Regions from separate parts of the Serratia fonticola genome, predicted to be linked through region 2. Evidence: riboswitches for the same ligand, from Rfam matches in the RefSeq annotation. Region 2 holds a riboswitch; each other region holds the start of a gene.
What was found. A riboswitch is a leader RNA that binds a small molecule or an ion and turns the genes downstream of it on or off. The one in region 2 is predicted to bind thiamine pyrophosphate.
Positions count from the first base shown of each region.

Region 1: another riboswitch for thiamine pyrophosphate. It lies ahead of thiB (thiamine ABC transporter substrate binding subunit); the one in region 2 lies ahead of thiC (phosphomethylpyrimidine synthase ThiC).
Region 3: another riboswitch for thiamine pyrophosphate. It lies ahead of thiM (hydroxyethylthiazole kinase); the one in region 2 lies ahead of thiC (phosphomethylpyrimidine synthase ThiC).

Region 1 is NZ_CP011254.1:2,682,666-2,693,416, forward strand. It holds gene thiP (thiamine/thiamine pyrophosphate ABC transporter permease ThiP) at 1-643, opposite strand, end outside; gene thiB (thiamine ABC transporter substrate binding subunit) at 619-1,605, opposite strand; TPP riboswitch at 1,662-1,780, opposite strand; gene sgrR (HTH-type transcriptional regulator SgrR) at 1,818-3,479, opposite strand; gene sgrT (glucose uptake inhibitor SgrT) at 3,572-3,745, shown strand; gene WN53_RS11955 (sugar efflux transporter) at 3,895-5,082, shown strand; gene WN53_RS11960 (DASS family sodium-coupled anion symporter) at 5,226-6,698, shown strand; gene leuD (3-isopropylmalate dehydratase small subunit) at 6,747-7,349, opposite strand; gene leuC (3-isopropylmalate dehydratase large subunit) at 7,361-8,761, opposite strand; gene leuB (3-isopropylmalate dehydrogenase) at 8,764-9,855, opposite strand; gene leuA (2-isopropylmalate synthase) at 9,858-10,751, opposite strand, start outside.
Region 2 is NZ_CP011254.1:2,238,490-2,249,240, forward strand. It holds gene thiH (2-iminoacetate synthase ThiH) at 22-1,185, opposite strand; gene WN53_RS09930 (thiazole synthase) at 1,185-1,964, opposite strand; gene thiS (sulfur carrier protein ThiS) at 1,966-2,166, opposite strand; gene WN53_RS09940 (HesA/MoeB/ThiF family protein) at 2,163-2,912, opposite strand; gene thiE (thiamine phosphate synthase) at 2,902-3,555, opposite strand; gene thiC (phosphomethylpyrimidine synthase ThiC) at 3,548-5,491, opposite strand; TPP riboswitch at 5,609-5,731, opposite strand; gene WN53_RS09955 (Rsd/AlgQ family anti-sigma factor) at 5,845-6,360, opposite strand; gene nudC (NAD(+) diphosphatase) at 6,459-7,226, shown strand; gene hemE (uroporphyrinogen decarboxylase) at 7,264-8,328, shown strand; gene nfi (deoxyribonuclease V) at 8,345-9,028, shown strand; gene WN53_RS09975 (YjaG family protein) at 9,080-9,670, shown strand; gene hupA (nucleoid-associated protein HU-alpha) at 9,860-10,135, shown strand; gene WN53_RS09985 (DUF1481 domain-containing protein) at 10,203-10,751, shown strand, end outside.
Region 3 is NZ_CP011254.1:148,060-158,810, forward strand. It holds gene srlD (sorbitol-6-phosphate dehydrogenase) at 1-283, shown strand, start outside; gene gutM (transcriptional regulator GutM) at 795-1,151, shown strand; gene srlR (glucitol operon DNA-binding transcriptional repressor SrlR) at 1,235-2,011, shown strand; gene gutQ (arabinose-5-phosphate isomerase GutQ) at 2,004-2,975, shown strand; gene WN53_RS00555 (inhibitor of vertebrate lysozyme family protein) at 3,046-3,504, opposite strand; gene WN53_RS00560 (hypothetical protein) at 3,524-3,799, opposite strand; gene thiD (bifunctional hydroxymethylpyrimidine kinase/phosphomethylpyrimidine kinase) at 3,786-4,586, opposite strand; gene thiM (hydroxyethylthiazole kinase) at 4,583-5,377, opposite strand; TPP riboswitch at 5,414-5,505, opposite strand; gene WN53_RS00575 (hypothetical protein) at 5,762-6,586, opposite strand; gene rluF (23S rRNA pseudouridine(2604) synthase RluF) at 6,788-7,591, shown strand; gene WN53_RS00585 (phosphoethanolamine transferase) at 7,905-9,491, shown strand; gene WN53_RS00590 (YgdI/YgdR family lipoprotein) at 9,573-9,788, shown strand; gene pepT (peptidase T) at 9,888-10,751, opposite strand, start outside.

The sequences.
Region 1 (10,751 bases), 440 kb from region 2:
GCACGGTTGCAAAGCTGGCAAAACACAGCATAAACACCAGTGCGCCGCTGGGCAGGATCTGGCGGCGTAACGCAGGCCATTCCACAAAGCGGAACTGCTGCCAGCCGTTCATCCCCAGCTGTGCGGCCAGTTGTCGCTGCTCGGTGGGAATGTTCTCCAGCGCCTGTAGCAGCAGGCGGGTGGCCAGAGGCATATTAAAGAACAGATGTGCCAGCAGAATACCTTGCAGGCCATAAGGCGAAAAACTGTAGTTCACGCCCAGCCAACCACACAGCGTTGCCAGCCAGCCTTGCCTGCCGTAGACGCTCAGCATGCCAAACACCGCCACCAGCACCGGCAGCACCAGCGTCATGGCGCACAGGCGCAGCAGCAGGTTGCGGCCAGGGAAGCGCCGCCGGTACAGTGCCCTGGCCAACCAGATGGCAGGCACCACCGAGATTACGGCGGAGAGTAGCGCCTGCCAAAAGGTAAAGCGCACCACGTGCCACAGGTAGCTGTCTTGCCACAGGCTGCGCCAATCGCTCTCGGGCGCATGACGCCACAGCGAGCCCATGGCCGCCAACGCGATCAACAGGATCAGACCGGCGGCCATCAGCCCCGGCCATAACCAGCGGGGGATCAGTGGCTGACGGCGGTTTGCCATGCTCGGATCCAGTTACCACGCTGTTGTGCCACTTCCTCGGCGCTGAATTGCAATGCCGTTTGCGGCACGGTCATCTGTTCGAAACCGGCGGGCAGTTCCGTCTTGATCACCGGGTACATCCAGTTGCCAGTGGGAATGGTGTTCTGGAAGGCCGGGGAGACCATAAACTGCATGAAGCGTTCGGCCAGTTCTGGCTGTTTGCTGGCCTTTAGCTTGCCAGCGACTTCGATTTGCAGGTAGTGGCCTTCACTGAAGTTGGCCGCCGCATAGAGGTCTTTTTTCTCTTCGATCAGATGGTAGGCGGGGGAGGTGGTGTAGCTCAGTACCATGTCGCCTTCCCCTTTCAGGAACAGGCCGTAGGCTTCACTCCAACCTTTGGTCACGGTGACGGTTTTCTTCGCCAACTGTTGCCAGGCAAGCGGTGCCTCGTCGCCATACACTTTCTGCATCCAGAGCAGCAGGCCAAGGCCAGGAGTGCTGGTGCGTGGATCCTGATAGATGATCTTCAGGGGGCGATCGCTGCTCACCAACTCTTTCAGGCTGGTCGGCGGGTTCTTCAGCTTGTCTTTGTTGTAGACGAAAGCAAAGTAGCCATAGTCGTAGGGAACGAAAGTCTGGTTGTGCCAACCACCGGGAACCGTGAGCTTGCTAGTATCGACTTGGCTGGCGGAGAACAGATCGGTTTGCTGCGCGGCTTGCAGCAGGTTGTTGTCCAGGCCCAAAACCACGTCGGCGGCGCTGTTCTTGCCTTCCATTCTCAGGCGATTGAGTAACGACACGCCGTCTTCCAGCGCCACGAATTTCAATTCGCAGTCACATTCGGCCTCAAAGGCTTTTTTTATCACCGGGCCTGGGCCCCAGTCGGCAGCGAAAGAGTCGTAGGTGTAGACCGTCAGCGTTGGCTTGGCCAGGACGGGCATCGCCGCTAGCAGTAATAAACAGGGCAGGTATTTTTTGACCACTTTGCACTCCTAATAATAAAGGGGCAAAGGTATCTGAGGACTGGGTTAACAAGGGTTAACGCGCCATGCTCAAATCCCTCCGCCGGTATTGACCGGATCAGGTTCGACGGGTGTGCTCTCAGCGGAAAACCGTTGGCCAAAAATTGGCGGGTTCTCCGCACCCCGTTGAGTCGGCGCTATTGTAGAGGCTTAGCGGCGTGGGTGAAAGGCGATTATGCTTCCGGCGGCGCAAACCAGGCAGATTTAAAATCGAACCAGCCGAGAGTATTCATCCGAACCCCACGCATGCTGCGTTGACCATGCAGTTGCAGCCAGTGGTGGAATAACGGATGCAACTGATGGCTGCTGACCAGGCGCTGGCAAAACTCGGCCATGGACAGGCTATTTTCCCGCCACTGAGCGGCATCCTGCGCGATATCCTCCGTCAGACAGTGTTGGATCAACGGTAGTTCATACAACGTGGCAAACAGAGAAAACTCCAGCGGCAGGGTGAAGTTGGCGCTGCCTAACCACAGATCGCTTTGTGCTTTGCCCTTATGCCAGGCTTCATAATCCACAACCTGCACATTGAGTTTGATGCCCTGCTCGGCCAGTAGAGAGGCGATAGCCTGCTTGATCGCATGGAACTCGGAGTGTTCGCTGTAGAAGGTCAGAGTCAATTCTGTTAAGCCTGCAGGCTTGGGCTGCTGCCCCAATACGCGGTTATGCAACCAGCGCGGGAGAATGCCATAGGCCGGAGCCCAGTAACGCTGGTAGAGCGGCCCGGCGTGGCTCAGCAGCGCGATCGGGTTGATCAGTTCGCTTAGCCAACTGCGGATTTCCGGATCGGCCGCCAGTGCCGAACGCTGGTCGAATAGCAGAAAATAACAGCCTTCTTCCAGGCGGCTTTCCAGCTCGTTCCTACCGGTATCATCCCCCTGCAGCTGGACGCCGGAGTGCGCCAGCTCTTCGGTGATTTCCGGTAATACCCAGATGTTGACCTCATCGATCAGGGCACGATAGCCAAAGTAGTCGTCAAAGGCATGGATTTTCATCTGGCTTTGGTTGTTGTGTATCACGCGATAGGGGCCGGTGCCGATCGGATGGCGAGCAAAGTCCGGCAAACTCTGCCATTCGCGCGGCAGGATCATGGCATGTACGCTACTCAGCAGCCAGGGCAGCCAGTAGTCCGGCGTGTGCAGATGCACATCGATGACATAGGGCGTAGGCGAGTCGATCCTGTCGATATGTGAAAATAGCGGTTGTGGGATCAGGCGATTGAGCGAATGGATCACATCTTCCATTTCCAGCTCACGGCCATGGTGAAAATGGATCGCCGGACGTAGATAAAAGCGCCAGTGCAAAGGGGTGATCGTTTGCCAATGATGCGAAAGATCCGGATCCAGTTCCCCGTTTTCCTCGTTTACCCGCGTCAGGCCGTTGAAAATCTGTCTTGCCAGGTGGGTTTCTGAACGGCGCAGTGCCGAGCCGGGCAACAGGTTGTAAAGCTGACGATAGTAAAGCACGCGCAGGATATGTTTCCCCTGGCGGAAGCTACGCCCCAGCTGGGAAAGCAGCATTTGGCGCACCACGTCTTTATCGCCCACCAGTTGGACCAGTTGGTCGATGCGATCCTGTTCCAGCAGTTCCTCGGCGCGTTGTTGTTGCAGTGCCAATCCGGTGTAATGAAAGCTGAGCTGCGAACGCTTACCCCGGCCGGATTCGGCCTGCCAGGTCAGCCAGCCCTCGTGCTGCATGGCTCCCAGTAGCGAACGAACGTGGCGGCGGGAACAACTGAGCACCTCCGCCAACTCTTGCAGCGTGGTTTCGGTGGTTCGGCCATGGCAGCGTTGCCACAGGCGGATGAACTGTTGTTGCAGGCGTGAGGTGGACATAAAAGAGGAACTCTCTGGCATCAAGTCGTCAATTTATCTTTCCCTATATTACGCCGATAATGAGGGCAGTTGAATCAGCGGAGGGATAACAAATGACGGTTCTGTTAACTAAACAGTTTTATCAGCGTTATTTCACCGCGATCCGCCGCCAGCAGGCAGATTGGCTGCGGGTGGTACCTGAACAGGCGCGGCTGGAGATGCTGGCCCACTTGACCCAGTGGGACATCGCCACGCTGAGCGACAAGCAATACCGTGAGCGTATCTGACGTTCACCGCAAAAGTGTTTCTGAGTAATGGTGCTTTTCACCAGCCAGTGGGGTAACACCCACTGGCATTTTTATCTGCCGTCTTTACTTCCTTCGGCAATTTTCCTTCTGTAGCATAGCCTTCTTTATTTCTGGATAGGGATATCGCCATGAGTTTCAGACGCTGGTTGCCGCGCCGTTTTAATCCCGTTTTTGCCGCCTTCCTGCTGATAGCCTTCCTGACCGGCATTGCCGGAGCACTGCAAGCTCCCACGCTGAGCCTGTTTTTGACCACCGAGGTAAAGGTGCGCCCGCTATGGGTGGGTATGTTCTATACCGTGAATGCCATCGCCGGGATTGCCGTCAGCTTCCTGTTGGCCAAGCGCTCGGATACCCGTGGGGATCGGCGCAAGCTGATCCTGGTGTGCTGTGCCATGGCGGTGGGCAATAGCCTGTTGTTTGCGTTCAACCGTGATTATCTGACCTTGATCACTGCTGGTGTATTGCTGGCCGCGATTGCCAATACCGCCATGCCGCAGATTTTTGCCCTGGCGCGTGAGTATGCGGACAGCTCGGCACGTGAAGTAGTGATGTTCAGTTCGGTGATGCGCGCTCAGCTTTCACTGGCCTGGGTGATCGGCCCGCCGCTGTCGTTTATGCTGGCACTGAACTACGGCTTTACCGTGATGTTTATAATTGCGGCGGGGATTTTTGTCGTCAGCGTGCTGCTGGTGTGGCTGATATTGCCTTCGGTGCCCCGTGCCAACGTTGAGATCAGCGTAGATTCTCCGCCTATCGCGCCAATCAGCGCCTGGCGCGATCCCGATGTGCGCCTGCTGTTTGTGGCTTCGATGCTGATGTGGACCTGCAACACCATGTATATCATCGATATGCCACTGTATATCACTGCCGACCTGGGCTTGCCAGAACGGCTGGCAGGTTGGCTGATGGGGACCGCCGCCGGGCTGGAAATTCCGGCTATGCTGCTGGCGGGTTATTACGTCAAACGCTTTGGCAAACGCAATATGATGCTGTTTGCGGTGGCGGCAGGCGTACTGTTTTATGCCGGGTTGGTGCTGTTCAAGTTCCAGTCGGCCCTGATGGTATTGCAGTTGTTCAATGCGGTGTTTATTGGCATCGTTGCCGGGATCGGCATGTTGTATTTTCAGGATCTGATGCCGGGGCGGCCCGGTGCCGCGACCACTATGTTTACCAACAGCATTTCGACCGGAGTGATCCTGGCCGGTGTACTGCAAGGCGCGCTGGTGGAAAACTTTGGGCACTATGCGGTTTACTACCTGATTACCCTGCTTGCCATCCTGGCGCTGTGGATGTGTGCCAAAGTTCGCGAAGTGTGAGCTGTAACACCCGGTTAGTTGATACATATCATTGAGAAAACTGCTCCATTCTCACTAAGATAAACGGACTCAGAGCGTGAGCTTCACGCTCTTATCCATCTTGCTATTGAGATGCCGATCCCGTTGATAAAAGTGGGTATGTTATGGATAAACTAACGCCGCTCAAACCTGTTCCCTCCCTCTGTGCCGTTATCGTCGCTCTGCTGATCTGGTTTGTGATCCCTGTTCCCGAAGGGGTGGCACCGAATGCCTGGCATTTGCTGGCGCTGTTTATTGGGACCATCATTGCCATTATCGGCAAGGCGATGCCGATCGGCGCCGTATCCATCATTGCCATTGCGCTGGTGGCCGTGACCGGAGTGACCAACCCTGGCAAGCCGGGGGCCGCGCTGGACGATGCACTGAGTGGGTTCTCCAATCAACTCATCTGGTTGATCGGTTTCTCGATCATGATCTCCCTGAGCCTGAATAAAACCGGCCTGGGATCGCGCATTGGCTACTACTTTATCTCGCTGTTTGGCAAAAAAACGCTGGGGATCGCCTATGCGTTAACCCTGGCGGAAACCGTGCTGGCCCCGGTGACGCCGAGTAATACCGCCCGTGGCGGCGGGATCATTCACCCGATAATGAAATCGATAGCGGACAGCTTTGGCTCCAAGCCCGAGCTGAATACCTCCGGCAAGATTGGCCGCTATCTCTCGCTGGTGAACTACAACATCAACCCGATCACCTCGGCGATGTTTATCACCGCAACTGCGCCTAACCCGCTGATTGTCAATCTGATCGCCAAAGGGGCCGGTTCCGAGTTCGAACTCACCTGGGGCATGTGGGCGGTAGCGGCGCTGGTACCGGCAATCTGTTCGTTGATCGTCATGCCGCTGGTGGTTTATCTGCTGTATCCACCGGAAATCAAAAGCACCCCAGATGCGCCACTGTTTGCGAAAGATAAACTGCAAACTCTGGGGCGGATAACCCTGCCAGAGAAAATCACGCTGGGCGTGTTTGCCCTGTTGCTGGTGCTGTGGGCCGGGGTTCCGGCGATGATTTTTGGCCCCGCACTGGCGGTTAACCCAACGACGGCTGCGGTGATTGGTTTGGCGATCCTGCTGGCAACCGGCGTACTGAGCTGGGACGACGTGCTGAAGCACAAAGGGGCCTGGGATACCGTGGTCTGGTTTGCCGCCTTGGTGATGATGGCGACCTTCCTCGGCAAACTGGGCCTGATTGCCTGGCTGTCACAAACGGTAGGTTCGGGTATCGATCATATGGGGATGAGCTGGGTCGGGGGGACCATTCTGCTAACGCTCGTCTATCTCTATTCGCATTACTTCTTCGCCAGTACCACCGCGCACGTGACCGCCATGTTCGCCGCGTTCTTTGCCGCAGGTATTGCCCTTGGTGCGCCTCCGGCTCTGCTTGGCCTGATCCTGGCCTTCTCGTCTTCACTGATGATGTCGTTAACCCATTATGCCACCGGTACCGCGCCGATCATCTTTGGATCGGGCTATGCCACCCTGGGGGAATGGTGGAAAACCGGCTTTATCATGAGTGTAGTCAACCTGCTGATCTGGGCACTGATCGGGGGAGTATGGTGGAAGTGGCTGGGTTATTGGTGATTTAGAAGAAATCTAGAAGGGCGCAGCGAGCTGCGCCCCTAAGTGATATCAGTTCAGAAACGCCGGTTGCTGCGCCTCGTAGCGGGAAATTTCCGCTTCGTGCTGCAACGTCAGGCCAATGCTGTCCAAACCGTTAATCATGCAGTGGCGGCGGAAGCTGTCGATCTCAAACGGGTAGCTTTTGCCCCCGGCATTCACCGTCTGGTTTTCCAGATCGACCACAAACTCCGTGCCTTCGTGCTCTGCCACTAACTTAAACAGCGTATCCACATCCTGCTCGCTCAGCGTGACCGGCAGCAGCTGGTTGTTGAACGAGTTGCCGTAAAAGATATCCGCAAAGCTTGGTGCAATCACCACCTTGAAGCCGTAATCGGTCAGTGCCCATGGTGCGTGCTCACGGGATGAGCCACAGCCAAAGTTTTCCCGGGCTAACAGGATGCTGGCCCCTTTATAGCGCGGAAGGTTCAGCACAAACTCAGGATTTGGCTGCTGACCCGCATCGTCCAGGAAGCGCCAGTCGTTGAACAGGTGCTGGCCGAAACCGGTGCGGGTGACTTTCTGCAGAAACTGCTTAGGGATAATGGCGTCGGTATCGACGTTGGCCGCGTCCAGAGGCACCACTAAGCCGGTATGTTGAGTAAATTTAGCCACGCTGGTGCTCCTTAGTGCAATTCACGGATGTCGGCAAAATGGCCGGTAACGGCAGCAGCGGCGGCCATCGCCGGGCTGACCAGATGGGTACGCCCACCCCGGCCCTGACGCCCTTCGAAGTTACGGTTGCTGGTTGAGGCACAGCGTTCGCCAGGGTTCAGACGGTCGTTGTTCATTGCCAGGCACATGGAGCAGCCTGGCAGACGCCATTCGAAACCGGCTTCGATAAAGATCTTGTCCAGACCTTCCTCTTCCGCCTGCGCTTTCACCGGGCCGGAGCCAGGCACCACAATCGCCTGCACGCCTGCGGCCACTTTACGGCCTTTGGCAATGGCGGCGGCTGCGCGCAGATCTTCGATGCGTGAATTGGTGCAAGAGCCGATAAACACTTTGTCGATTGCGACGTCAGTCAGTTTGATGCCGGGTTTCAGATCCATATAGGCCAACGCTTTTTCAGCCGAGGCACGTTCCACCGGATCGCTAAAGGAATCAGGGGTTGGGATCGCCTGATCGACCGCGATAACCTGCCCAGGGTTGGTGCCCCAGGTCACCTGTGGTGCGATATCTTCCGCCCGCAGGGTGATGGTGGTATCAAATTTGGCTTCGGCGTCGGACTTCATGGTGCGCCAGTAGGCCACGGCCTGCTCCCAGTTTTCCCCGGTAGGAGCGAACTGGCGGCCTTTCAGGTAATTGAAGGTGGTGTCGTCTGGCGCAACCAGGCCCGCTTTGGCACCCATCTCAATCGCCATGTTGCACAGCGTCATGCGGCCTTCCATGCTCAACGCTTCGATAGCTTTGCCACAGAATTCAACGACGTGGCCAGTACCGCCAGCGCTGCCGCTTTTGCCGATCACGGCCAGCACGATATCTTTGGCGGTGATACCTTCTGCGGCATCGCCGGTGACTTCAATCTTCATCGTCTTGGCGCGGCCCTGCTTCAGGGTTTGGGTTGCCAGCACGTGTTCCACTTCCGAAGTACCGATACCGAACGCCAGCGAGCCAAAGGCACCGTGCGTGGCGGTATGGGAGTCGCCACAGACGATGGTCATGCCCGGCAGCGTCATGCCTTGCTCAGGGCCGATAACGTGCACAATGCCCTGGAAGGGGTGGTTCAGGTCATACAGTGAGACGCCGAACTCTGCGCAGTTCTTGATCAGCTCCTGCATCTGAATGCGGGCCATCTCGCCGCTGGCGTTGATGTCTTTGGTCTGGGTCGAAACGTTGTGATCCATGGTGGCAAAGGTCTTGCCCGGTTGACGCACTTTGCGCCCCATGGCACGCAGGCCGTCGAAGGCCTGTGGGGAGGTCACTTCATGCACCAGATGACGATCGATGTACAGCAGCGGCGTCTCGTTTGGCGCTTCATGCACTACGTGGGCATCGTATAATTTCTGATATAAGGTCTTGGCCATGATTACGCCCCCTCAGCCACGAAACGGGCAATGATATCGCCCATTTCATTGGTGCCGATAGCTTTGCCGGCACCTGCCAGATCGGCGGTACGGTAGCCCTGCTCCAACGCCTGATTAATGGCGCGCTCGATCGCATCTGCGGCTTCATCGGCGCCCAGGCTGTAACGCAGCAGCAGGGTGGCAGACAGAATTTGCGCGATCGGGTTGGCAATGTTTTTGCCCGCGATGTCAGGTGCTGAACCACCGGCGGGTTCGTACAGGCCAAAGCCTTGTTCGTTCAGGCTGGCAGAAGGCAGCATGCCCATCGAGCCGGTGATCATGGCGCATTCGTCCGACAGGATGTCGCCGAACAGGTTGGAGCACAGCAACACGTCGAACTGGGACGGGTCTTTGATTAACTGCATGGTGGCGTTGTCGATATACATATGCGACAGCGACACGTCCGGATAGTCCTTGGCGACCTGAGTCACGACTTCACGCCACAGGATGGAGCTTTGCAACACGTTGGCTTTATCAATCGAGGTGACGATATTGCGGCGTTTGCGGGCGGACTCGAAGGCGATACGGGCGATGCGTTCGATCTCAAAGCGGTGGTAGACCTCGGTATCAAAGGCGCGCTCATGCATGCCCTGGCCTTCACGGCCTTTGGGTTGGCCGAAGTAAATACCGCCGGTTAACTCACGTACGCACAGAATGTCGAAGCCACGTGCGGCAATATCGGCACGCAGTGGGCAAAAATCTTCCAGCCCTTGGTACAGGCGGGCAGGGCGCAGGTTGCTGAACAGTTTGAAGTGCTTACGCAGCGGCAGCAGCGCACCACGCTCCGGCTGCTCTGCCGGTGGCAGGTGCTCCCATTTGGGGCCGCCCACCGAGCCGAACAGGATGGCATCGGCCTGCTCGCAGCCGGCAACGGTCGCTGCGGGTAATGGGGTGCTGTGGCGATCGATGGCAATGCCACCGACGTCATATTCACTGGTAGTGATGCGGATACCAAAGCGTTGGCGCACTGCATCTAACACTTTATGGGCCTGAGCCATTACTTCCGGGCCGATCCCGTCTCCGGGCAAGACGGCAATGTGGTAAGTCTTAGTCATGTTCACACCGTTTCCTGATTATTTTGATGTTTGGTTTGCTGCAAGCGCTGCTTTTCTTTTTCTACTTGCTGAGAGCGCCAGATATTATTCAATACGTGGATCATCGCCTTGGCAGAGGATTCCACAATATCGGTTGCCAGGCCCACGCCATGGAAGCGGCGGCCATTGTAAGACACCACGATATCAACCTGACCCAGCGCGTCGCGGCCCTGGCCCTTGGCGGTCAGTTGGTATTTCACCAGCTCAATCGGGTAGTCGGTAATACGGTTGATGGCTTGATAAACTGCATCGACCGGACCGTTGCCCGTGGCGGCTTCGGACTTCTCTTCGTCGCCACATTTCAGTTTGACCGAGGCGGTAGCCATAATGCTGCTGCCAGACTGCACGCTGAAGTATTCCAGGCTGAAATGCTCAGGCTCTTCCTGCTGCTTGTTGATAAATGCCAGGGCTTCCAAATCGTAGTCAAACACCTGGCCTTTCTTGTCGGCCAGCTTCAGGAAAGCCGCATACAACACGTCCAGATTGTAATCCTGCTCCTTGTAGCCCATCTCTTCCATGCGGTGTTTTACCGCCGCGCGGCCGGAACGGGAGGTCAGGTTCAACTGGACATCTTTCAGACCGATGGTCTGTGGGGTCATGATTTCGTAGTTCTCGCGGTTTTTCAGCACGCCGTCCTGGTGGATACCGGAAGAGTGAGCGAAGGCGTTGGAACCGACGATGGCCTTGTTGGCCGGGATGGGCATATTGCACAGTTGGCTGACCAACTGGCTGGTACGGTAGATTTCCTGATGATTGATATTGGTGTGCACCTGCATAAAGTCCTGACGGACCTTGATGGCCATGATCACTTCTTCCAGTGAACAGTTACCGGCACGTTCGCCGATGCCGTTCAAGGT
Region 2 (10,751 bases):
CTTTGCGCAGTGTTTCCAGACCTATTGGCTCGATGGTGCAACCGTTGCAGGTAGTTGCGTAGCGCGTCCCAGATAATCATCCCAATCTTTCCACACCGGCTGTAGCCCGGCGGCACCGATAGCCTGTGCCACCTGCTGCGGCGTTCGGTTGTCGTGCGGTTCGAACTGTTCCAGCTCTGGCGGCACATCGTCGGCATAACCACCCGGCTGGGTTTTGGAACCGGCACTGACGCTGTTGATGGCTACCGGGATCATATGGTCGCGGAAGAAGGCCGACTCTCGTGTAGATAATGAAAGCTCCACGTCAGGAGCGAATAACCGGAAAGCACAGATCAACTGTACCAGTTGCGGTTCACTCATGATCGAGGCCGGCTCAATACCCCCGGCGCAGGGCCGCAGGCGAGGGAACGAGATCGAGTAACGGCTCTGCCAGTAAGTCTGTTGCAGATAAAACAGATGCTCTGCCAGCAGATAGCAGTCCGTGCGCCAACTGCTGGAAAGCCCGATCAGCGCTCCTAGCCCGATCTTGTCGATCCCGGCGCGCCCCAGACGATCCGGCGTACTCAGCCGCCAATGAAAATCCTGTTTCTGGCCACGCAGATGGTGCTGCTGATAGGTCGCGGGATGATAGGTTTCCTGATAGACCAACACGCCGTCCAGCCCAAGGGCTTTCAGCTCGGCGTAGTCTTGTTGTGCCAGAGGCTGCACCTCCATCATCAGCGAACTGAAATGGCGGCGGATCGCCGGAATATGCTGGCGGAAATAATCCATGCCGACTTTGCGCTGATGTTCTCCGGTCACCAGCAGCAGGTGCTCAAATCCTAATGCCTTGATAGCCGCGCATTCCCGTTCGATCTCTGCCGCATCAAGCGTTTTGCGCTTGAGGTGGTTACTCATCGAAAAACCGCAGTAGGTACAATCGTTGGCACACAGGTTAGAAAGATATAACGGCACATAAAAGCTCACCACGTTACCGAAACGCTGGCGGGTGAGCTGCTGTGCTCGTTGCGCCAGGGGCTCCAGATAGGGGGCGGCGGCAGGGGAGATAAGCGCCATAAAATCCTCCCGCGTCAGCTTGGCGCTATTCAGCGCCTGCTCAACGTCACGTGCCGTTTTGCTGTTAATACGCAGCGTCAGGTCATCCCAATCCCAACTTGGCAGGCGCTCGCTAAAATCACTGGCCATCAGCATTTCTCCTCTGAATGACTGAGAAACGCCGTCAGCGGACTGGATGCGGCGGCGATCGACTGGCGGCTGCCTAGCCCGGAGTTGCGTGCTAACTCTCCGGCCTCCAGAGCCAGGCGGAAAGCCTGGGCCATTTGCACCGGATCCCGCGCCACGGCGATGGCGGTATTGACCAGTACCGCATCGGCTCCCAGTTCCATCGCCTCTAACGCGTGGCTTGGGGCACCGATCCCGGCATCAATGACTACCGGCACTTTGGCCTGTTCAATAATGATCTCAAGGAAATCACGGGTCAGTAAGCCACGGTTAGAACCGATTGGCGCGCCGAGTGGCATTACGGCTGCACAGCCCGCTTCTTCCAGCCGCTTACACAGCACCGGATCGGCACCGCAGTAAGGCAGCACCACAAAGCCCTGTTTGACCAGGATCTCCGCCGCTTTGAGCGTTTCGATCGGGTCTGGCAGCAGGTATTTCACCTCTGGGTGAATTTCCAGTTTGACCCAGTGAGTCCCCAGCGCTTCGCGCGCCAGCCGGGCGGCAAATACCGCCTCATCTGCCGTTTTTGCCCCGGAAGTGTTGGGCAGTAATTTCACGCCCAACCGTTGCAGCGGTGCCAGAATGGCGTCATTCCCACCGCGCAGGTCGACGCGTTTCATCGCCATGGTGACCAGTTGCGAGCCGGAGGCTTGTAGTGCAGCCAGCATCAACTCGGGCGTAGCGAATTTCCCCGTGCCGGTAAACAGACGTGAGGTAAAGGTGGTATCGGCGATTTGCAGCATGTCAGCCTCCGGCAATCGCTTGAAACAGCAAGATATCATCACCGTCCTGCACCTGACGGGTGGCCCAGTCGCTGCGTGGAATGATGACCTGGTTGATCGCCAAAGCGCTACCTGGCTGGTGGCGTTCCAGCCGTTCGAGCAAAGCGTCGATGTTTAACGGCTGCTCCAGCTCCAGTGGTTGATCGTTGAGCGTAATCTTCATGCTGGCTCTCCGCAGAGGGGGCAGGTGCTGGCCTTGCTCAGTTGCAGGGTGCTCCAGCTTTGCTGCTTGCCGTCGAACAGGCGTAGCTTGCCGCTAAGGGAGGAGGGCAGCCCAGCCAGCATCTTTATCGCTTCCAGCGCCTGCAGCGTGCCGATCACGCCAACGACCGGGCCTAGCACGCCCGCAGTACGGCAGTTACGCTGCGGTTCGGTCTGCTCCGGGTAGAGGCAGGCATAACAACCATGGGCATAGGGCGGTTCGATAACCAGCAACTGGCCGCTGAACCCCACTGCGCTGCCGCTGATCAACGGCACGCTGGCTCGGATGCAGGCGGCATTCACCGCATGACGGGTGGCCATGTTGTCGCTGCAATCAAGCACCAGATCGGCACGGGCGACGGCATCGTTCAGCGTTGCCCCTTGCAGGCGTTGCTCCAGCGCGATCGACTCCACCAGAGGGTTCAGTGCTTGCAAATGGTTCTTTGCCAACTGAGCCTTGCTGGTGGCGATATCACCGGTGCGGTACAGAATTTGCCGTTGCAGATTGGTGAGGTGTAGCTGGTCATCATCGGCCAGCAGCAGTGTACCGACACCTGCTGCAGCCAGATACAGCGCCGCCGGGGAGCCTAATCCTCCTAATCCGACGATCAGCACCGTGGCTTGTTTCAGCTTTTCCTGCCCCTCGGGACCGACGTCTTCCAGCAGCAGTTGCCGGCTGTAGCGCAAGAACTCTTGGTCATTGAGCATCGCATGACTCCTTGCCTTCAATCAGCTGCAGCAGCGTTGCCGTAGCGGCACGCCAGTCTGGTGCCTGGGTGATGGCGCTGACCACGGCCACGCTGCCAACGCCACAGGCCAGCACTGCGGGGACGCGCTCGATGCTGATCCCGCCAATGGCTACTGTGGGATACTCCTGTAATCCGGCGACGTGGCGTCGCAACTCGGCCAAGCCTTGTGGCTCAGAGGGCATCTCCTTGGTTTGAGTTGGGAAGATATGCCCCAGTGCGATATAGGAAGGTTTGACGGCGATCGCCCGGGCCAGCTCAGCATCGTCATGGGTGGAAACGCCCAAGCGCAATCCTGCACGATGGATAGCGGCCAGATCGGTGGTGTCCAAATCTTCCTGCCCCAGGTGGACGCCGTAGGCATCATGCTTAATCGCCAACCGCCAATAATCATTGATAAACAGCCGGGCCTGATAGCGCTTGCCAAGGGCGATAGCGGCGGCAATGTCCGCCTCCACTTGCTCGTCTGGCAGATCTTTGATGCGTAGTTGGATAGTGGTAACGCCTGCCTCCAGCAGGCGGGCGATCCATTCAACGCTGTCGACGACCGGGTATAAACCCAGCTTGTGCGGTGTAGCAGGGAAGGGAGAGGTGAGGTTAGTCATTATTTATCTCCTCCTGCAAATTGGCCGCACTGTGGTACAGCTCGCTGCCGCGTGAGCGGAATTCAGCCGACATTTTCTCCATCCCGGTCAGTTGCACTTCGATCGGTTTGGCGGCCTCTTGTGCGGCGGCATAGTCACGCACTTCCTGGGAAATCTTCATCGAGCAGAACTTCGGCCCACACATGGAGCAAAAGTGGGCAATCTTGCCGGATTCTTGCGGCAGCGTTTCGTCGTGATAGGCGCGGGCGGTTTGTGGATCCAGCGCCAGGTTGAACTGATCTTCCCAACGGAATTCAAAGCGCGCCTTGGACATGGCGTTATCGCGGATTTGCGCGCCCGGATGGCCTTTCGCCAAGTCGGCGGCGTGAGCTGCGATCTTGTAGGTGATCAGCCCCTGTTTCACGTCCTCCTTGTTCGGCAGCCCCAGATGCTCCTTCGGCGTCACGTAGCAAAGCATCGCGCAGCCGAACCAGCCGATCATCGCCGCGCCGATCCCAGAGGTGAAATGGTCGTAACCTGGAGCGATATCGGTGGTCAATGGCCCCAGCGTATAGAACGGCGCTTCATGGCAATGTTCCAGCTCCTCGGTCATGTTGCGGCGGATCATCTGCATCGGCACGTGGCCTGGGCCTTCGATCATCACCTGTACGTCATATTCCCAGGCAATCTTGGTCAGTTCGCCCAGCGTATGCAGTTCAGCGAATTGCGCTTCGTCATTGGCATCCTGGATCGAGCCTGGGCGCAGGCCGTCGCCGAGTGACAGCGAGACATCGTAAGCGGCGCAAATTTCGCAGATCTCGCGGAAGTGCTGATAGAGGAAGTTCTCCTGATGATGCGACAGGCACCACTTCGCCATGATCGAGCCGCCACGGGAGACAATGCCGGTCAGGCGTTTGGCGGTCATTGGCACATAGCGCAGCAACACCCCGGCGTGGATGGTGAAGTAATCGACGCCTTGCTCGGCCTGTTCCAGCAAGGTATCGCGGAACATTTCCCAGGTCAGGTTCTCCGCCACGCCATTCACTTTCTCCAACGCCTGATAGATTGGCACCGTACCGATCGGCACCGGGCTGTTGCGCAGGATCCATTCACGGGTTTCGTGGATATAGCGGCCAGTGGAGAGATCCATCACAGTGTCAGCGCCCCAGCGGGTTGACCATACCAGCTTCTCGACTTCCTCTTCGATCGAAGAGGTGACCGCCGAGTTGCCGATATTGGCATTCACCTTCACCAGGAAATTACGACCAATAATCATCGGCTCGGATTCCGGGTGGTTGATGTTGGCGGGGATGATGGCGCGGCCAGCGGCCACTTCCTGGCGCACAAATTCCGGCGTGATGTTCTCCGGCAGATTTGCGCCCCAACTTTGGCCGGGATGCTGGTGGCGCAGCACTTCGCCACGAATGCGCTCACGGCCCATATTTTCGCGAATGGCGATAAATTCCATCTCTGGGGTGACAATACCGGCGCGCGCGTAATGCAACTGCGTAACACATTTACCCGGCAGGGCTTTACGGGGCAGCGGAAGGTGTTCAAAGCGCAGATGGTCTAACCCAACATCGGCCAGTCGTTGTTGGGTGAAGCCGGAACTGACGCCGCTTAACGCTTCGGTGTCGGCACGTTCGGCGATCCAGCCCGCTCGTACTTTGGCCAAACCACGATGTACGTCGAGCACCGCCAGCGGATCGCCATACGGCCCTGCGGTGTCATACACCGGGATGGCTTCGTTCTGTTCATATTGGGGCTGGTCTTTGTTGCCGCCAATCAGCGTCGGGCTGAGCTGGATCTCACGCATCGGTACCTGGATATCGCTGCGCGAACCCGCGAGATAGATCCGCTGTGAGTTGGGGAAGGTGACGCCTTGCAGAGAGTCGATAAAATCTTGCGCTTGGTCACGCTGTTGTTTACGGGCACGAGGTTTGTTCACGGTAGACATAGCAAATTCCTATCAGTGTAGTGATGTGTGGAAAATTGCTTGTCTGGAGCTCGGAGGGAGTAATGATGGTAGCCGGTAAGGCAGGCACAGCCCCTGGCGGGAGCATCTTGCCTATGGCGATAGATTACTCTTGTTCCCTTCGCGGGTATTAACCCGATCAGGTTCCGCGGATCCCGAATTAACGGTCTCAGCCTGGCTAATTTAATGAAAAATCAGCGCTAGGCACTCCGACAAGAGTCCTCAGTATAAGAGGGTCAACAAAAACCACAAGCCCTCCCCCGTCATCTTTCAAGCCGTAGCGTTGTTGGCTGCCTAGCTACGGCTTGAAATCTATAGGAGGATAGAGATCAAAATCAGGCTGGGTGTGATAGCGATTCAGTATTGCTAGTGCCCGGTTGGCCCTGCTGCCAGGTTTCTGCCGCCAACTGGATCAACTGATCTTCCAAGGCGAAACGAGATGCCAGGGCTTCGCCGATATCTGACAACGCCTGATTGAGTTCTTCACACACGTCCTGATCGATATCGACTTCGGTGTAGCGGTCATGGAACGCCATGACGGCTTCGGTATTGGCCTGTAATTTTGGGTAGAACTTGGTGGCTAGCGCCATTTTGGGGCTGGCGGAGCCTTCCACTTGTTTGATAATTTTGTCATAAATGTGAAAATGCCCGGCAGAGAGATAATCCACCAGATTATGGCAAAAGTTCTCCAGCGCTTTTTCATTGAGCGGCGTATGCTTTTCTTTGTTGGGTTTAATGCCGACTAAACTGCAGTAGGCAACCAGCAGTTGCTTGCGTGCCTGCAACCATTGATCGACTAATTCATTACTGCCACCAACGCGCTGAGTCAGGCTTTCCAATCGGTTTAGCATGATTGACTCCGTGTGTAAGAGAAAGAAAAAGTAAGTTAATAAAATGTAACAAAGACCATTCCTAGATTGCCAGTGAAGCAGAGGTTGTGCAACAACATATGGAACTTGCATTAACGGGTAACGAAAATGGCTGGTGGATCGTCAGCCATGAAAGCAAAATTTGGTTACCAAACGGTGAATTGCCGTTTGGTTCCGCCGCACTATTTTCCTTGCAAGGCCGGCCGGCTCGGCAAATTGGCGAATGGGAGGGAGCCCCGGTCTGGCTGGTGCGCCAACCGATGCCGAAAGAGATGGGATCGGTGAGGCAGTTGCTCAGTCTCGATCGTGGCCTGTTCCAACTGGCCGGGCGCGGCGTACAGCTGGCCGACTTTTATCGCTCGCACCGGTTCTGTGGCTACTGCGGCCATGAAATGCACCTTAGCCGTACCGAAAGCGCCTGCCTGTGTGACAACTGCCGCGAACGTTATTATCCGCAGATTGCCCCTTGCGTGATTGTCGCTATCCGCCGCAATGACGAGATCCTGTTGGCACAACATGTGCGCCACCGTGGGGGGATCCATACCGTGCTGGCGGGGTTTGTTGAAGTAGGGGAAACCCTGGAGCAGGCCGTAGCGCGCGAAGTGATGGAAGAAAGCAATATCGCCATTACCAACCTGCGCTACGTCACCTCGCAGCCCTGGCCGTTCCCTCATTCGCTGATGATGGCGTTTATGGCCGAGTATCAGGGCGGTGAACTGCGCCACGATCCGAAGGAGTTGCTCAATGCGGGCTGGTATCGCTATGACCAACTGCCGATGCTGCCACCACCTGGTACCGTTGCACGCCGCCTGATTGAGGACACCGTGGCGCTGTGTCGGGCAGAATAATGTACAATGGCGGCAGATAATCAAGGGAGCCCAAGAAATGAATGAGTTGAAGAACGATCGCTACCTGCGTGCGCTGCTGCGCCAGCCGGTGGATCTCACCCCTGTATGGATGATGCGCCAGGCCGGTCGTTATTTGCCAGAGTACAAAGCCACCCGTGCTCAGGCCGGGGATTTCATGTCGCTGTGCAAAAATGCCGAACTGGCCTGCGAGGTGACATTACAGCCCCTGCGCCGTTATGCACTGGACGCCGCCATCCTGTTCTCCGACATCCTCACCATTCCCGATGCCATGGGGCTTGGGCTCTATTTCGAAACTGGGGAAGGCCCGCGTTTTTCTTCGCCAATCACCTGCCGTGCCGATGTAGAGAAGCTGCCTGCATTCGATCCGGAAGACGAGCTGGGCTATGTCATGAACGCGGTGCGCACCATCCGCCGTGAATTGAAGGGTGAAGTGCCACTGATCGGTTTCTCCGGCAGCCCGTGGACGTTGGCGACCTATATGGTCGAAGGCGGCAGCAGCAAGGCATTCACCAAGCTGAAGAAAATGATGTATGCCGAGCCGCAGACGCTGCATTTGCTGCTGGATAAGCTGGCGGACAGCGTGATCCTGTATCTCAATGCCCAGATCAAGGCCGGGGCGCAGTCCGTAATGGTATTCGATACCTGGGGCGGCGTGCTGACGGGCCGTGATTATCGCGAATTCTCACTGCACTATATGCATAAAATCGTTGATGGCCTGCTGCGTGAAAATGACGGACGCCGGGTGCCGGTGACGCTGTTCACCAAAGGCGGCGGCCAGTGGCTGGAAGCGATGGCGGCCACCGGTTGCGATGCGCTGGGCCTGGATTGGACCACCGATATTGCCGATGCGCGCCGCCGTGTGGGCGATAAAGTCGCGCTGCAGGGGAATATGGATCCTTCCATGCTGTATGCCGCACCGGAACGCATCGCCCAGGAAGTGGAAACCATTCTGGCCGGTTTTGGCCAGGGCGAAGGTCATGTCTTCAACCTTGGTCACGGTATTCATCAAGACGTGCCACCGGAACATGCCGGGGCCTTCGTTGAAGCGGTGCATGCGCTGTCGGCCAAATACCACCGCTAAACCGCAAGGAGACGCTGTGATCGATACTCAGGCTCTGCGCGCCGAACAGCTACGGCGCGCCGGGGAAGTCATTCGTCACGATGATTTTCTGCAAGACCCACCGGCGTTTATCGCCGGTGCGGATGTCGGTTTTGAACAAGAAGGCGCGGTAACACGCGCCGCCATTGCTATCCTGCGCTATCCTTCACTCGAGCTGGTGGAGTATCAGCTCGCCCGTATCAGCACCACCATGCCCTATATCCCCGGCTTTCTCTCGTTTCGCGAGTACCCTGCGCTGATCGCCGCCTGGGAGCAATTGCAACAGAAGCCCGACCTGATCTTTGTCGATGGCCATGGTATTTCCCATCCAAGACGCCTGGGGGTTGCCAGCCACTTTGGCCTGCTGGTCAACGTGCCGACCATTGGCGTGGCCAAGAAGCGTTTATGTGGTAAATTTTCCCCGTTGGACGCTACCGTTGGCTCGCTGGCCGCGCTGGAGGACAAGGGCGAACAGCTGGGATGGGTATGGCGCAGCAAAGAGCGCTGTAATCCGTTATTTATCGCCACGGGCCATCGCGTGAGCACCGACAGCGCCTTGGCCTGGGTGCAACGCTGCATGGCAGGCTACCGTTTGCCGGAGCCCACGCGGTGGGCCGATGCCATTGCCTCACGCCGCCCGGCCTTTGTACGCTGGTTACAGCAGCATCCAGAGGTGTCGTAATGAGCGATTTCGGGTACACTGCGCGGCAGATAATGAGTAAGAGAGTAGACCATGCTACGTAACCCGATTCATTTACGCTTGGAAAAGCTGGAAAGCTGGCAGCATTTGACCTTTATGGCCTGCCTGTGCGAGCGTATGTACCCGAATTACCAGATGTTCTGTCTGCAGACGGAGTTTGGCGACCCGGCCGTTTATCGCCGTATCCTGGACTTGGTCTGGGAAACGCTGGTGGTGAAAGACGCCAAGGTCAACTTTGACAGCCAGCTGGAAAAGTTGGAAGAGGCGATCCCGTCGGCAGAAGATTACGATCTTTACGGCGTTTACCCAGCGATCGATGCCTGCATTGCATTAGGGGAATTGATCCATTCGCGCCTCAGCGGAGAGACGTTGGAGCACGCCATTGCCATCAGCGAAACCTCAATTCGCACCGTGGCGATGTTGGAAATGACCCAAGCTGGCAAAGAAATGACCGACGAAGAGCTGAAAATTCTGCCTGCCGTTGAGGAAGAATGGGACATTCAATGGGAGATTTTCCGCCTGTTGGCCGCCTGCGAAGAGCGTGATCTGGATCTGATCAAAGGGTTACGATCTGACCTGCGCGAGGCCGCGGTGAGTAACATTGGGATAAATTTAACGCAATAAGGCAAGAAAACGTGATTTAACGTCTGATTTGTCGTGCCTTAAGGCTTCACATCCGCACCCTGTCTGGTCTACATTTGGGGGGCGAAAAAAAAGTGGCTATCGGTGCGTGTATGCAGGAGAGTGCTGTCCATCGGCATATCCGTCGCACTCGATGCTTTGCAAACGATAAACACACTGTAAGGATAACTTATGAACAAGACTCAACTGATTGATGTAATCGCAGAGAAGGCTGACCTTTCCAAGGCTCAAGCTAAGCTGGCTCTGGAATCTACCCTGGCTGCCATTACTGAGTCCCTGAAAGAAGGTGATGCAGTACAATTGGTTGGTTTCGGTACTTTCAAGGTAAACCATCGTAGCGAGCGCACTGGCCGCAACCCACAGACTGGTAAAGAAATCAAAATCGCAGCAGCTAACGTGCCTGCGTTCGTTTCTGGTAAAGCACTGAAAGACGCGGTTAAGTCTTAATCGCGTGTTGCAGAAAGGTTTAAACAGGGGGGCGTTGGCGCCCCTTTTGTTTATTCAACGGGCACTCATGGCGGTGACGGTTGTTGCTGCCTTGAGTGCTTGTAGTTTCCGTTCTGCCCCGCCAACCTTTACCGCCAGCGGCTTTGTGGCCGATCAGGGGGTAATGCGGGTGTGGCGGATGGATGACGGCCAGCAGCGGCCAGTGGCGCTGTTGAGTGTCTACAGCCCTTATCGCGGGCCGGGTACCGTCACAACGCTGTATGAATATCAACGCGGCGTGTTGTACCAAATCAAACGCACCGATGCCGATGGCGATCGCGACTCTATTCAACTGCGTTTCACCGCCAACGGTACCGTCAGCTTTATGCAGCGCCAACTGGCCACGCAGCGCCAGAAGCTCTCCAACGATGAAGTCGTGCTCTATCAATATCAGGCACGGCGGATACTGGAATTGAGCGATGCGCTTAATGCCGGCCGTGTACGGCTGTTACAGGGGCACTGGCAGCAGGGCGCGGTGAAACTGTGCAACGGCGAAGTCGTGAAGCCAGGTTTGGACCAACAGGCCGAAGAGTGGATCATGCGGCGTGCGGCCAACAGCAGTCAGCCAGTGAACGTA
Region 3 (10,751 bases), 2.1 Mb from region 2:
GTCGCTGGCGCTCGATCTGGCCGATTACGGTATTACCGTGCACTCTCTGATGCTCGGTAACCTGCTGAAGTCGCCGATGTTCCAGTCGCTATTGCCGCAATATGCGCAGAAGCTGGGCATCAAGCCGGAAGAAGTTGAGAAATATTACACCGATAAGGTGCCACTGAAACGCGGCTGTGACTACCAGGACGTGCTGAACACGCTGCTGTTTTATGCCAGCGATAAAGCCTCTTACTGCACCGGCCAGTCGATTAACATTACTGGTGGGCAGGTGATGTTCTAATTTACGGGCTGGGAATAAGGGCTAACTAAAATATGTACCTAACAGCCCCTCACCCCCCCCTCTCCCAATGCATAGACCGTGCTCCTCATGGACACCTGTTTTAGGGAGAGGGAGCCAGTTCGGTGTCGCAATCAGGTGCTGGAGATCATCTGTGGCATAGGCTCAACGGCTAGGTACGAAAGTTAATTCGTAGCACGTACAGTCCCCTCTCCCTGTGGATGAGGGAGCCAGTTCGGTGTCGCGGTAAGGTGCTGGAGATCATCTGTGGCATAGGCTCAATGGCTAGGTACGAAAGTTAATTCGTAGCACGTACAGTCCCCTCTCCCTGTGGATGAGGGAGCCAGTTCGGTGTCGCGGTAAGGTGCTGGAGATCATCTGTGGCATAGGCTCAATGGCTAGGTACGAAAGTTAATTCGTAGCACGTACAGTCCCCTCTCCCTGTGGGAGAGGGTTAGGGTGAGGGGACGATCACCGGACTCTCACCTTTATCTTCACACAGGAGAACAACCGTATGACCAGCGCACTAGTTACCTTCGCCGTTATCGCCTGGCTGCTGCAAATCGCCTTGGGTTGGTGGCAGCTCGAACGCTTTAACCGCGCGTTCGAGAGCCTATGCCAGTTAGGCACCGTGGGCGTTGGCCGCTCTGGGGGCCGGTTCAAACCCCGCGTGGTATTGGCGCTGGCGTTTGACGCCCAACAGCGGGTATGTGGCAGCATGCTGATGCGCGGCCTGACCATCTTCGCCCAGCCGAAACAACTCACGCAGTTACATGGTATGCACCAGCAACAACTCTGCCCAGATGTGATCTTTCCTCAGGATCGGGCATGCCAAACTGCACTATCGTTAGCGATCGCACCGAAATCATGATATTTTCACATTAAAAGACATTACCTTTCATAGTGAACTATATCACCGAGAGGAATGGTCAACTCTTGTGAACAGGGATCTCTATGAAACCAAAGCAGCGGCAAGCCGCTATCCTCGAATACTTGCAGCGGCATGGCAAAACGGCAGTGGATGCCCTGGCAGAGCATTTCTCCACGACCGGCACCACCATCCGTAAAGATCTCACCTTGCTGGAAGAAGAAGGCGAGGTGATCCGCACCTATGGCGGCGTGGTGCTTAGCCGTGACGATGGCGATCAGCCCATCGATCGTAAAACCCATATCAACACCGAAAAGAAACGCCAGATCGCCTATGCGGCCATCAAGCTGATCGACGATGGTGATTCGCTGATCTTTGACGCAGGCAGCACGGTATTGCAGATGGTGCCCCATCTGGCGCAGTTCAATAACATCACCGTGATGACCAACAGCCTGACTATCGTTAACGCGCTGGTGGAACTGGATAACGATCAAACCATCCTGATGCCCGGCGGCACCTACCGTAAAAAATCCGCCTCCTTCCATGGCAGCCTGGCGGAGTCGGCATTTCAGCAGTTCAGCTTCGATAAGCTGTTTATTGGGGCCGACGGTGTCGACCTCAATGCGGGTGTCACCACCTTTAATGAGGTGCATAATGTCAGCAAGGCGATGTGTGAAGCCGCCAGCCGTATTGTGTTACTGGTCGATTCCTCGAAGTTTGGTCGCAAAAGCCCCAATGTGGTGTGCGATCTGAGCGTCGTGGATACCCTGATCACCGATAACGGCATCAACCCGGATTACCTGGCTGCGCTACAGGCCAAAGGTATCAATATCATTCTGGTAGGAGACCCCCTTGATGAGTAACGCCACTGCCCTGCTCAACTTTGCCCGTGAAACGCTGGAAATTGAGCTGACCGAAGCGCAGCGCCTGCTGACACGCCTGGATGACAACTTTGTCCAAGCCTGTGAACTGCTGCTCAACTGCCGTGGCAAGGCGGTGATTTCCGGTATTGGTAAATCCGGCCATATCGGCAAGAAGATTGCCGCTTCATTGGCCAGCACTGGCACCCCGTCGTTTTTCGTCCATCCGGCGGAAGCCTTGCATGGCGATTTGGGGATGATCGGCACCGATGATGTGGTGATCTTTATCTCTTATTCAGGCCGCGCCAAAGAACTGGATCTGATCCTGCCTCTGCTGGCAGAGAGCAAGATCCCAGTCATTGCCATGACCGGTGGCAAAGAGTCGCCACTGGCGCTCGGGGCTGCCTGTACGTTAGATATCAGCGTTGAACGTGAAGCCTGCCCGATGGGCCTGGCACCAACCTCCAGCGGAGTGACTACGCTGATGATGGGGGATGCATTAGCGATGGCCCTGATGCGACAGCGCGGTTTTAATGCCGAGGATTTTGCCCGCTCCCATCCAGGTGGCAGCCTGGGTGCTCGCCTACTAAATCGCGTCCATCATTTGATGCGTACCGGCGATCGTCTGCCGATGGTGCAAGAAAGCGCCAACGTGATGGAAGCCATGCTGGAGTTGAGCCGTACCGGCCTAGGCTTGGTAGCCGTATGTGATGCACAGCAAAAAGTGGTGGGGGTGTTTACCGACGGTGACCTGCGCCGCTGGTTGGTGAAGGGCAATAGCCTCAATGACGGCCTCAGCCCGGCGATCACTCGCCCCGGCTACCGGTTGCCAGAACAGTGGCGTGCCGGGGAAGCCCTGGAAGCGCTGCACGAACAACATATCAGCGCCGCTCCGGTGGTGGACATCGATGGCGTACTGGTAGGGGCAATCAACCTGCACGACCTGCATCAGGCCGGGATCGGCTGATATCACGTAGGGGCGTAGCATGCTACGCCCGCTTAACTACCCTGGCGCGTAGCTTTGCCCCTCAGCAGCGTTACTTCCAGTCCGGATTACCCTCAAACTGTTTCTTCAGCAACGCTTTCATCTGATCATCCGGTTTACCCAGCCATTGATATTTGGCGTATTTCTTCGGATGGTCGATGGCCTGCGGCTTATTGTGCACTTCAACCCGCACGCCCCAAGCCTGGGACTTGTCTGCTTTAAAAGCCACAATCATAAAGTTATTGGCGCAGTCATGCGGCTTGCAGATATTACCGATCTGGTAGCTTTGCCCTTGCCAGGTGACAGTTTCGGCTGGTGTGGAAGTGCCGATCCCTTTGCGCGCCCAACCCGGTAACTGTGCTTGGCCCTTTACCATATTTTTCCAACTGGTTTGGTAGCCCGGCTGCTGGATCAGATCTGAGGCAGTGATAATCTGTTCGGCAAAACTGCCGGTGCTAAATCCAAGCAGGGTCGCAACCAGGGCTCCCAGCAACCTCTTTTTTCCTATCATGGTCTTCTCCCTCGGTAAATCAAAAGCGTAGCTCCAAGTAGCTCAGACCACAATTAAACGGGAAAGTTGGCTCAGCGTTTTTCGTCAGACTACCTGCCAATACCCTTTTTTGGTTGCCCCAACCCTGATTAACCGCTTTCGCTCCAGGAAGCGGAGGTAAATTTTCTTCCGACATTTCTTCCGACATTTCTTCCGACATTTTGGCTAGGATTCTCTGCTTGTCACCAATATCTTCAGTTAATGCCGCCACCCGTTTCGCCAGAATAATCTCAACCTCAGGCTCACCACCAGGCATGGAAATGGTGTACCGGCCCAATTCCCTGCCCCACCTCCAGGCTATCGGCCTGCTGTAAAGCCAGTTGCAGGTAGTTTTTTGCCGCTGCCACGGTATCGGCCCAGTTCTGGTGGCGCGGGCGCAGGGCAGCCAATGCCGCAGATAAGGTGCAACCAGTGCCGTGCGTGTGCCTGGTCGCTATGCGTGGCGCACTAAAGCGCTGCTCAAAGCCGGGAGTAAATAACCAGTCTGGGCTTTCCTCTTCACTTAGGTGGCCGCCCTTCATCAACACCGCCTGACAGCCCATCGCCAACAATGCCTGGCCCTGCTCACGCATTTGCGATTCGTTTTGTGCCGGAGCGCAGGCCAGCAAAGCAGCGGCCTCTGGCAAGTTCGGCGTGATAATGGAAACCAATGGCATTAGCTCACGGCGGATGGACCCCACCGCTTCCGGTGCCAACAGCGGGTCACCACTTTTAGCCAGCATCACCGTATCCAGCACCACATAAGGCAGCTTGTAATGGCGTAGACGCTCGGCCACTGCCCGCACGATATCGGCATTAGCCAACATGCCAATTTTAGCGCTGTCGATACGCACATCGCTGAGTACCGAATCCAACTGGGCGGCCACAAATGCCGGTTCGATATGATATACCGACTGTACGCCACGGGTGTTCTGCGCCACCAGCGCGGTGATCACGCTGGTGCCATAGGCCCCCAACGCGGAGAAGGCTTTCAGATCGGCCTGAATACCGGCTCCGCCACTAGGATCGGTGCCAGCGATGGTGAGAGCGTTAATCCGTTTCATAGCAGATCCTCCATGCGCAGTTGGTAGAGAGCATCCAGGAAGGCAGCAGTAAAGCTGCCAGGGCCAGAACATTGCGCCGTGGCCCTTTCACCACATAGCGCCATCACCCGACAAGCGGTGGCGACGTTATCCAGCCGATCGCCCGGCAAACTGCAAAACGCTGCCACGACGGCCGAAAGCGCGCAGCCCGTTCCCACCACGCGCGTCATTAATACATCACCACCCGTGACGGCCCAATCTCGTTCACCATCGGTGATATAGTCTGTCTCACCGGTGACGGCCACAATGGCCCCGCAATTACGTGCCAATACGCGTGCTGCGGGTAACGCCACCAGCGAGTCATCCTGACTATCCACGCCACGGGCGCTGGTCTGCAGGCCACTCAATGCAATGATTTCCGACGCGTTGCCACGGATCGCTGCTGGCCGCAGGGTGAGCAAACGGCGGGCGAAGGTAGCGCGATATTCCAATCCCCCAACGGCAACCGGATCCAGTAACCAGGGTTTATCAGCACGATTTGCAGCCTCGATGGCGGCTAACATCGACTCTGCCCGCGATGCGTGCAGGGTGCCGATATTGATCAACAGCGCATCAGCCACGCGGCTGAACTGCGCGGCCTCTTCCGGTTCCACCACCATGGCTGGAGAAGCGCCAAGCGCCAGCAGCACGTTGGCCGTCAGCTCTTGCACCACTTCGTTGGTCAGGCAGTGGATCAATGGAGGTTGGCGTTTAAATTGGTTAAAACAGGCCGCGGCACGGGTGCCGGGTAACACATCAGGTCGAGTGAACATAATGCTCCCAACCGGCGTTCAAGAAGGCGGGTACCGGTTGAGATACCGCGACATCCCTACGCTGGCATAATCCAGATCAGGTAATACGGGTAATTTCTCAGCCCCTAAGGGCACCCCGTGTCGACGTATGCCATTATTGGCGTTACGGTCGATAAGGTCAATCCGAATGGGTATGTGCGAGAGTGAGCTCTGGCCGCCACCAACATCGTCTGTCCTACGGCCTAACAGACTCTTTGATAGCGATATAGGGTAGTTTAAACACCGCATCTTCCCAGAGCGCAAAAAGGGATGCTTATTGCAGAACTTTAAGAACAAACGGTGTGTTCTACCATTAAGCAAGGCAAACAAGGGGTCTGTCTCGCTAAGTACATGTGCTAATTAAAGTTATTGCACTTTGAGCACTGGCTGCTCCACTATTAACTCCCCATTTTTATAAACCATCAACACACCTGGCGGACTATCACTGGTACCAATCACCGTCACCAGACAGTCATATTGGTAAGGGCCGCTTTGAAATTGAAATGTGTGATTGCCACCACTCCCTTCGAATTTTACCTCGCCATTTTTCAGTACCAGATCTGGTTTTTCACCGATCGGATTTCCCTTGGCCCAAGAGGCATAGCGATACTTGCCATTGTTCAATTGGTCGATGCGAATAGTAAATTTTTCGGTCTGCCACATCAGCACCGGACGTTGATACTCTTTCAGGCTTGAATGCAGTGTATTTTTTTGTTTGGCGATCAGCTCGCTGACCAACCTGGCTTCAAGCGCTGTCTGATAATTGACAGCAATAATATTGCCATCGTAATCCATCCATATCACACCTCTACCCAGCATAATGCCTCGCCATCCCATCGCCTGCCAATCTTGTTGGGCACTGGATTGCGCAATGGTATCGAGAAGGGTGCTATCAAATACTTCATCAAAGCGTGAAAGCATCTCCTGTGGGCCACGGATCTCCGCAATAGGATATTCTCGCTTCAAAGGGTAGGCGATCCGGTCGCCAATGGCCTGACGATCCTTATTTTTTGCAGCATCGATAAAAGAGTGCACTATAGACTGATATTTTATGGGGAGAGCATCCTCTTGCCCATAAACAGATGCCATACTCAGTACCAACCCAAGGAATCCGAGCACCCCTTGCCTACACCACGTTATCAGGAATGATTGGCCAATCCTTGTCGTAACATATCCTTTCGCTTGTTTCATTTTGTCCCCCAGATAATTATCTTGCTTACATCTTAAAGAAGATGTTGTTGTTTTGTAACCCAACGTTGGGACGCGCTCCTTAGGGCTAGGGATATTTAAAGGCACGATCGCCATATCCGTATGCTTTCGCTCCGTTCAAGCGCCTTACGCAGTTCGCAAGGCCCCTCAGGTAATGTATAGTTCGCGTTTAACGGGGAAACCATGCTCACTCACTCATCTATCCGCCTGAACAAATACATTAGCGACAGCGGCATTTGTTCTCGTCGCTCTGCCGACCGCCACATCAAGCAAGGCAACGTTTTCATCAACGACAAGTTAGCCTCCGTGGGCGCTCAGGTATTGGCCGGGGATGTGGTGACAGTTAACGGCCAGCCGATCGAACCGCGTGATGCGGGCGATCTGGTGCTTATCGCACTGAATAAGCCTGTTGGCATCATTACCAGCATGGGGAAGCATGTGCGGGATAACATCGGTGATTTCGTTAATCACAGCAGACGCATCTTTCCTATCGGGCGCTTGGATAAAGACTCCCAGGGGCTGATTTTCCTGACCAATGACGGCGAACTGGTCAATAAGATCCTCCGTGCTGGCAACAATCACCAAAAAGAGTATCTGGTCACCGTCAACAAACCGGTAACCGATGAGTTTATTCAGGGCATGAGTGCGGGCGTCCCCATCCTGGGCACGGTGACTCAAAAATGCCTAGTGGAACAAGAAGCCCCACGGGTGTTTCGCATCACCCTGGTGCAAGGGCTTAACCGCCAAATCCGCCGCATGTGCAAATATTTTGGATATGAAGTCATCAAGCTTGAGCGCGAACGTATTATGAACATCGTACTGAAAGGGTTGCCGCTAGGCGAATGGCGGGATTTTACCGCTGATGAACGGATCGAGTTATTCGAGCTGATTGAACACTCCTCGTCCGAGGATATTTTCACTCCCGCTTCAATAACGCCAAATTTAAGCGACAGTAACGTTACTCCAACTCCGGCAATCACTGATTAACCTGATTGCGTTATTCCAGGAATGGGGCGTACTGATAGCGATCCGTCCTCACTGAGGGGCCTGCAATTTTCTTGAAAATCCGCACCTTCCTACCTTTACCTCTCCTTGCGTTCGAAATTGCAATCAACCTCTCAAAACAGCCGATAATTATCAGTTGATCTTGTTTTCATTCGGCTCTATCTTCTCGCATCCGGGTACATGAAGCGGCTCGCTGGATGCGGTCTATCCCTCCTCCCCTTTCCGTCTACCAAACGGATTTATGACTCTTTTCTTGTCAGAGTTACCACACAGCATTTGATAACTTTCGGTAAACATGAACTCAACGGTTAAAGATACCCTGGCAGCGCGTGACGTCACCCTAACCCCGTGGACAGGCTTTTACTTCCTGCAGTCGCTGCTGATCAACTTCGCTCTCGGCTATCCATTTAGTCTGCTGTATGCCGTGGCGTTCGGCTGTGTGTTATTGCTGCTGTGGCGTCTCAGCCCACGCTTGCAAAAGAGTGTGATCGGGCTGTGTAGCCTCATCGCCGCCATGTATTTCCCATTTTCTCAGGCCTATGGCTCGCCCAATTTTAATACCCTGCTGGCGTTACACTCGACCACGGTGGAAGAGTCCAGCGAGATATTGACCATCTTCCCGTGGTACAGCTATCTGGTGTCCCTGTTTATTCTGGCACTGGGCATTATCGCGTTACGTCGCAAGCCAACCCCGAAAGGCGCTTGGAACACCCTCCACAGCTTATGTCTCACCATCAGCGTGGTCTGCTTTTTTGTCACGCCAGTGCAGAATCTGGCGTATGGTGGCGTGTTTAAATTGACCGACTCTGGTTATCCGGTATTTCGTTTCGTCAGGGATGTGATCGTCAATAACCAGGAAGTGATTGATGAAAAAGCCCGTATGCAGGCGTTTTCACAGCTGAAAGATTCCTGGAACGTGCTGGCGGTGAAACCGAAGTATCACATCTACATGGTAGTGATCGGCGAAAGCGCGCGGCGAGATGCCTTAGGTGCGTTTGGTGGGCATTGGGACAATACACCTTTTGCCAGCCACGTAAACGGCACGCTGTTGCTTAACTATATTGCTGCCAGCGGCTCAACACAGAAATCGCTCGGCTTAACGTTAACTCGTGTCATTAACGGCAAACCACAGTATCAGGATAACTTCGTCACGTTGGCCAATCGGGCAGGTTTTCAGACCTGGTGGTTCTCAAACCAAGGCCAAATTGGCGAATATGACACCGCTATCGCCAGCATTGCCAAACGTGCCGATGAAGTGCAGTTCCTGAAAAACGGTGATTTTGAAGCGGATAAGAATACCCATGATGAAACGCTGCTCAAGATGACCGCCCAGGTTTTTGCCGCTCCGCGCAGCACTAACCCGCAGTTGATCGTCTTGCACCTGATGGGTTCACATCCGCAAGCCTGCGACCGGACTCAGGGGAAATACACGGACTTTGTGCAATCCAAAGAGACCTCCTGTTATCTTTACACCATGACGCAAACTGACAACCTGCTGAAACAGCTCTATCAGCAGTTACGCGACACCGGGGAAAGTTTCTCAATGGTCTACTTCTCCGATCACGGTCTGGCGTTTAAAGAGCGCGGCACCCAGGTGCAATATCTGGCGCACGATGACCAGTTTCAGCAAAATTTTCAGGTCCCCTTTATGGTGCTTTCCAGCGATGACACCGCACACCGCCTGATTAAAGCCCCTCGTTCAGCCAATGATTTCCTGACCTTTTTCGCCTCGTGGACCGGGATTAAAACCAAAGAGCTAACGCCGAAATACTCGTTTCTTTCAGAGCAAAAAGCCGGCCCCGTCTATATCACCAACTTTAAGCTCAAGCCGGTGGACTACACTCATTTGCCAACAGATATCTTTGAAACCCAAACGCGCTGAAGTGTAACAAGGTAGCCTTTGCATCTCGGGCCACTTTGTCTGTAATATGAGGCAGTTAAAATGAAAAGAGCCTGTTACCCAATGAAAAAACTGACTTTTCTGCCTCTCATTGTCCTAACACTGGCGCTGGCGGGTTGTACCAGTGACTACATTATCACGACTAAATATGGCGATATCCTACAGGCCCACGGCGAGCCGGACACAGATCGCAATAGCGGTATGACCAGCTATACCGGCATGAACGGCGATTATCATCTGATCAATACCAATGATATTTCAGGGATAGTGAAAAAATAGCGGCTTTCTTGTTTATTGGAATTAACCAAACCAATAGAACTTTCGCTAACCAGGCTTGAACAAGCCTGGTTAGCGATAATGTTGAAGCGATATCCGCCCTTATTTAGCTGCCAGCTTACACAGCGTTAACGCCACATTGTAGGAAGCCTCGAACGACTTAAGGGGTAAAAACTCGAACCGCGAATGGAAGTTATGCGCGCCGGTAAAGAAGTTGGGCGTTAATAACCCCTTGGCGGACAACGCAGCACCGTCAGTGCCTCCACGCATCGGGATGACTTTAGGCTCAATGTTCAACTCGGCCAGTGCGGCAAAAATCAAATCGATGGCACGGCGGTCATCGGTGATGGCATTGCTGATATTGCTGTAGGTATCGGTGATGTGATACTCCACGCGGGCAGTGGGATATTGCGCAGCAATCTTCTCCGCTACTTCACCAATCTGCTGTTTGCGGCGCTCAAAGTTCGCCAAATCAAAATCACGGATATTGGCTTTAAGTAGCGCTTCACTTTGTGATGCCTGCATACCGTTAAACCAGATATAGCCTTCACGCCCTTCGGTATGCTCAGGAGTCTGCTGGCGATCGAAGTGGCTGATGTAATCCATCGCCATCAGCAGCGGGTTCACCAGCACGCCTTTGGAGGACATCGGGTGGCTGGTCACGCCGGTAAAGCGCAGTTCGGCGCTGGCGGCGTTGAAGTTTTCATACACCACTTCGCCCAATTCGCAGCAGTCGATGGTCCAGGCAAAGTTGACGTCGAAACGCGCCAGATCCAGCGCTTTGGCACCGCACAGGCCAATCTCTTCATCCGGTACAAACGCCACCACGATATCGCCGTGTTGGTCCTCGGCAGTAAGGTTTTCCAACACCGTCATCACTACCGTGACGGCCGCTTTGTTATCCGCCCCCAACACGCTGGTGCCGTCGCTGAAAATAATCTCTTCCCCCGGATAGGCTTTGATTTC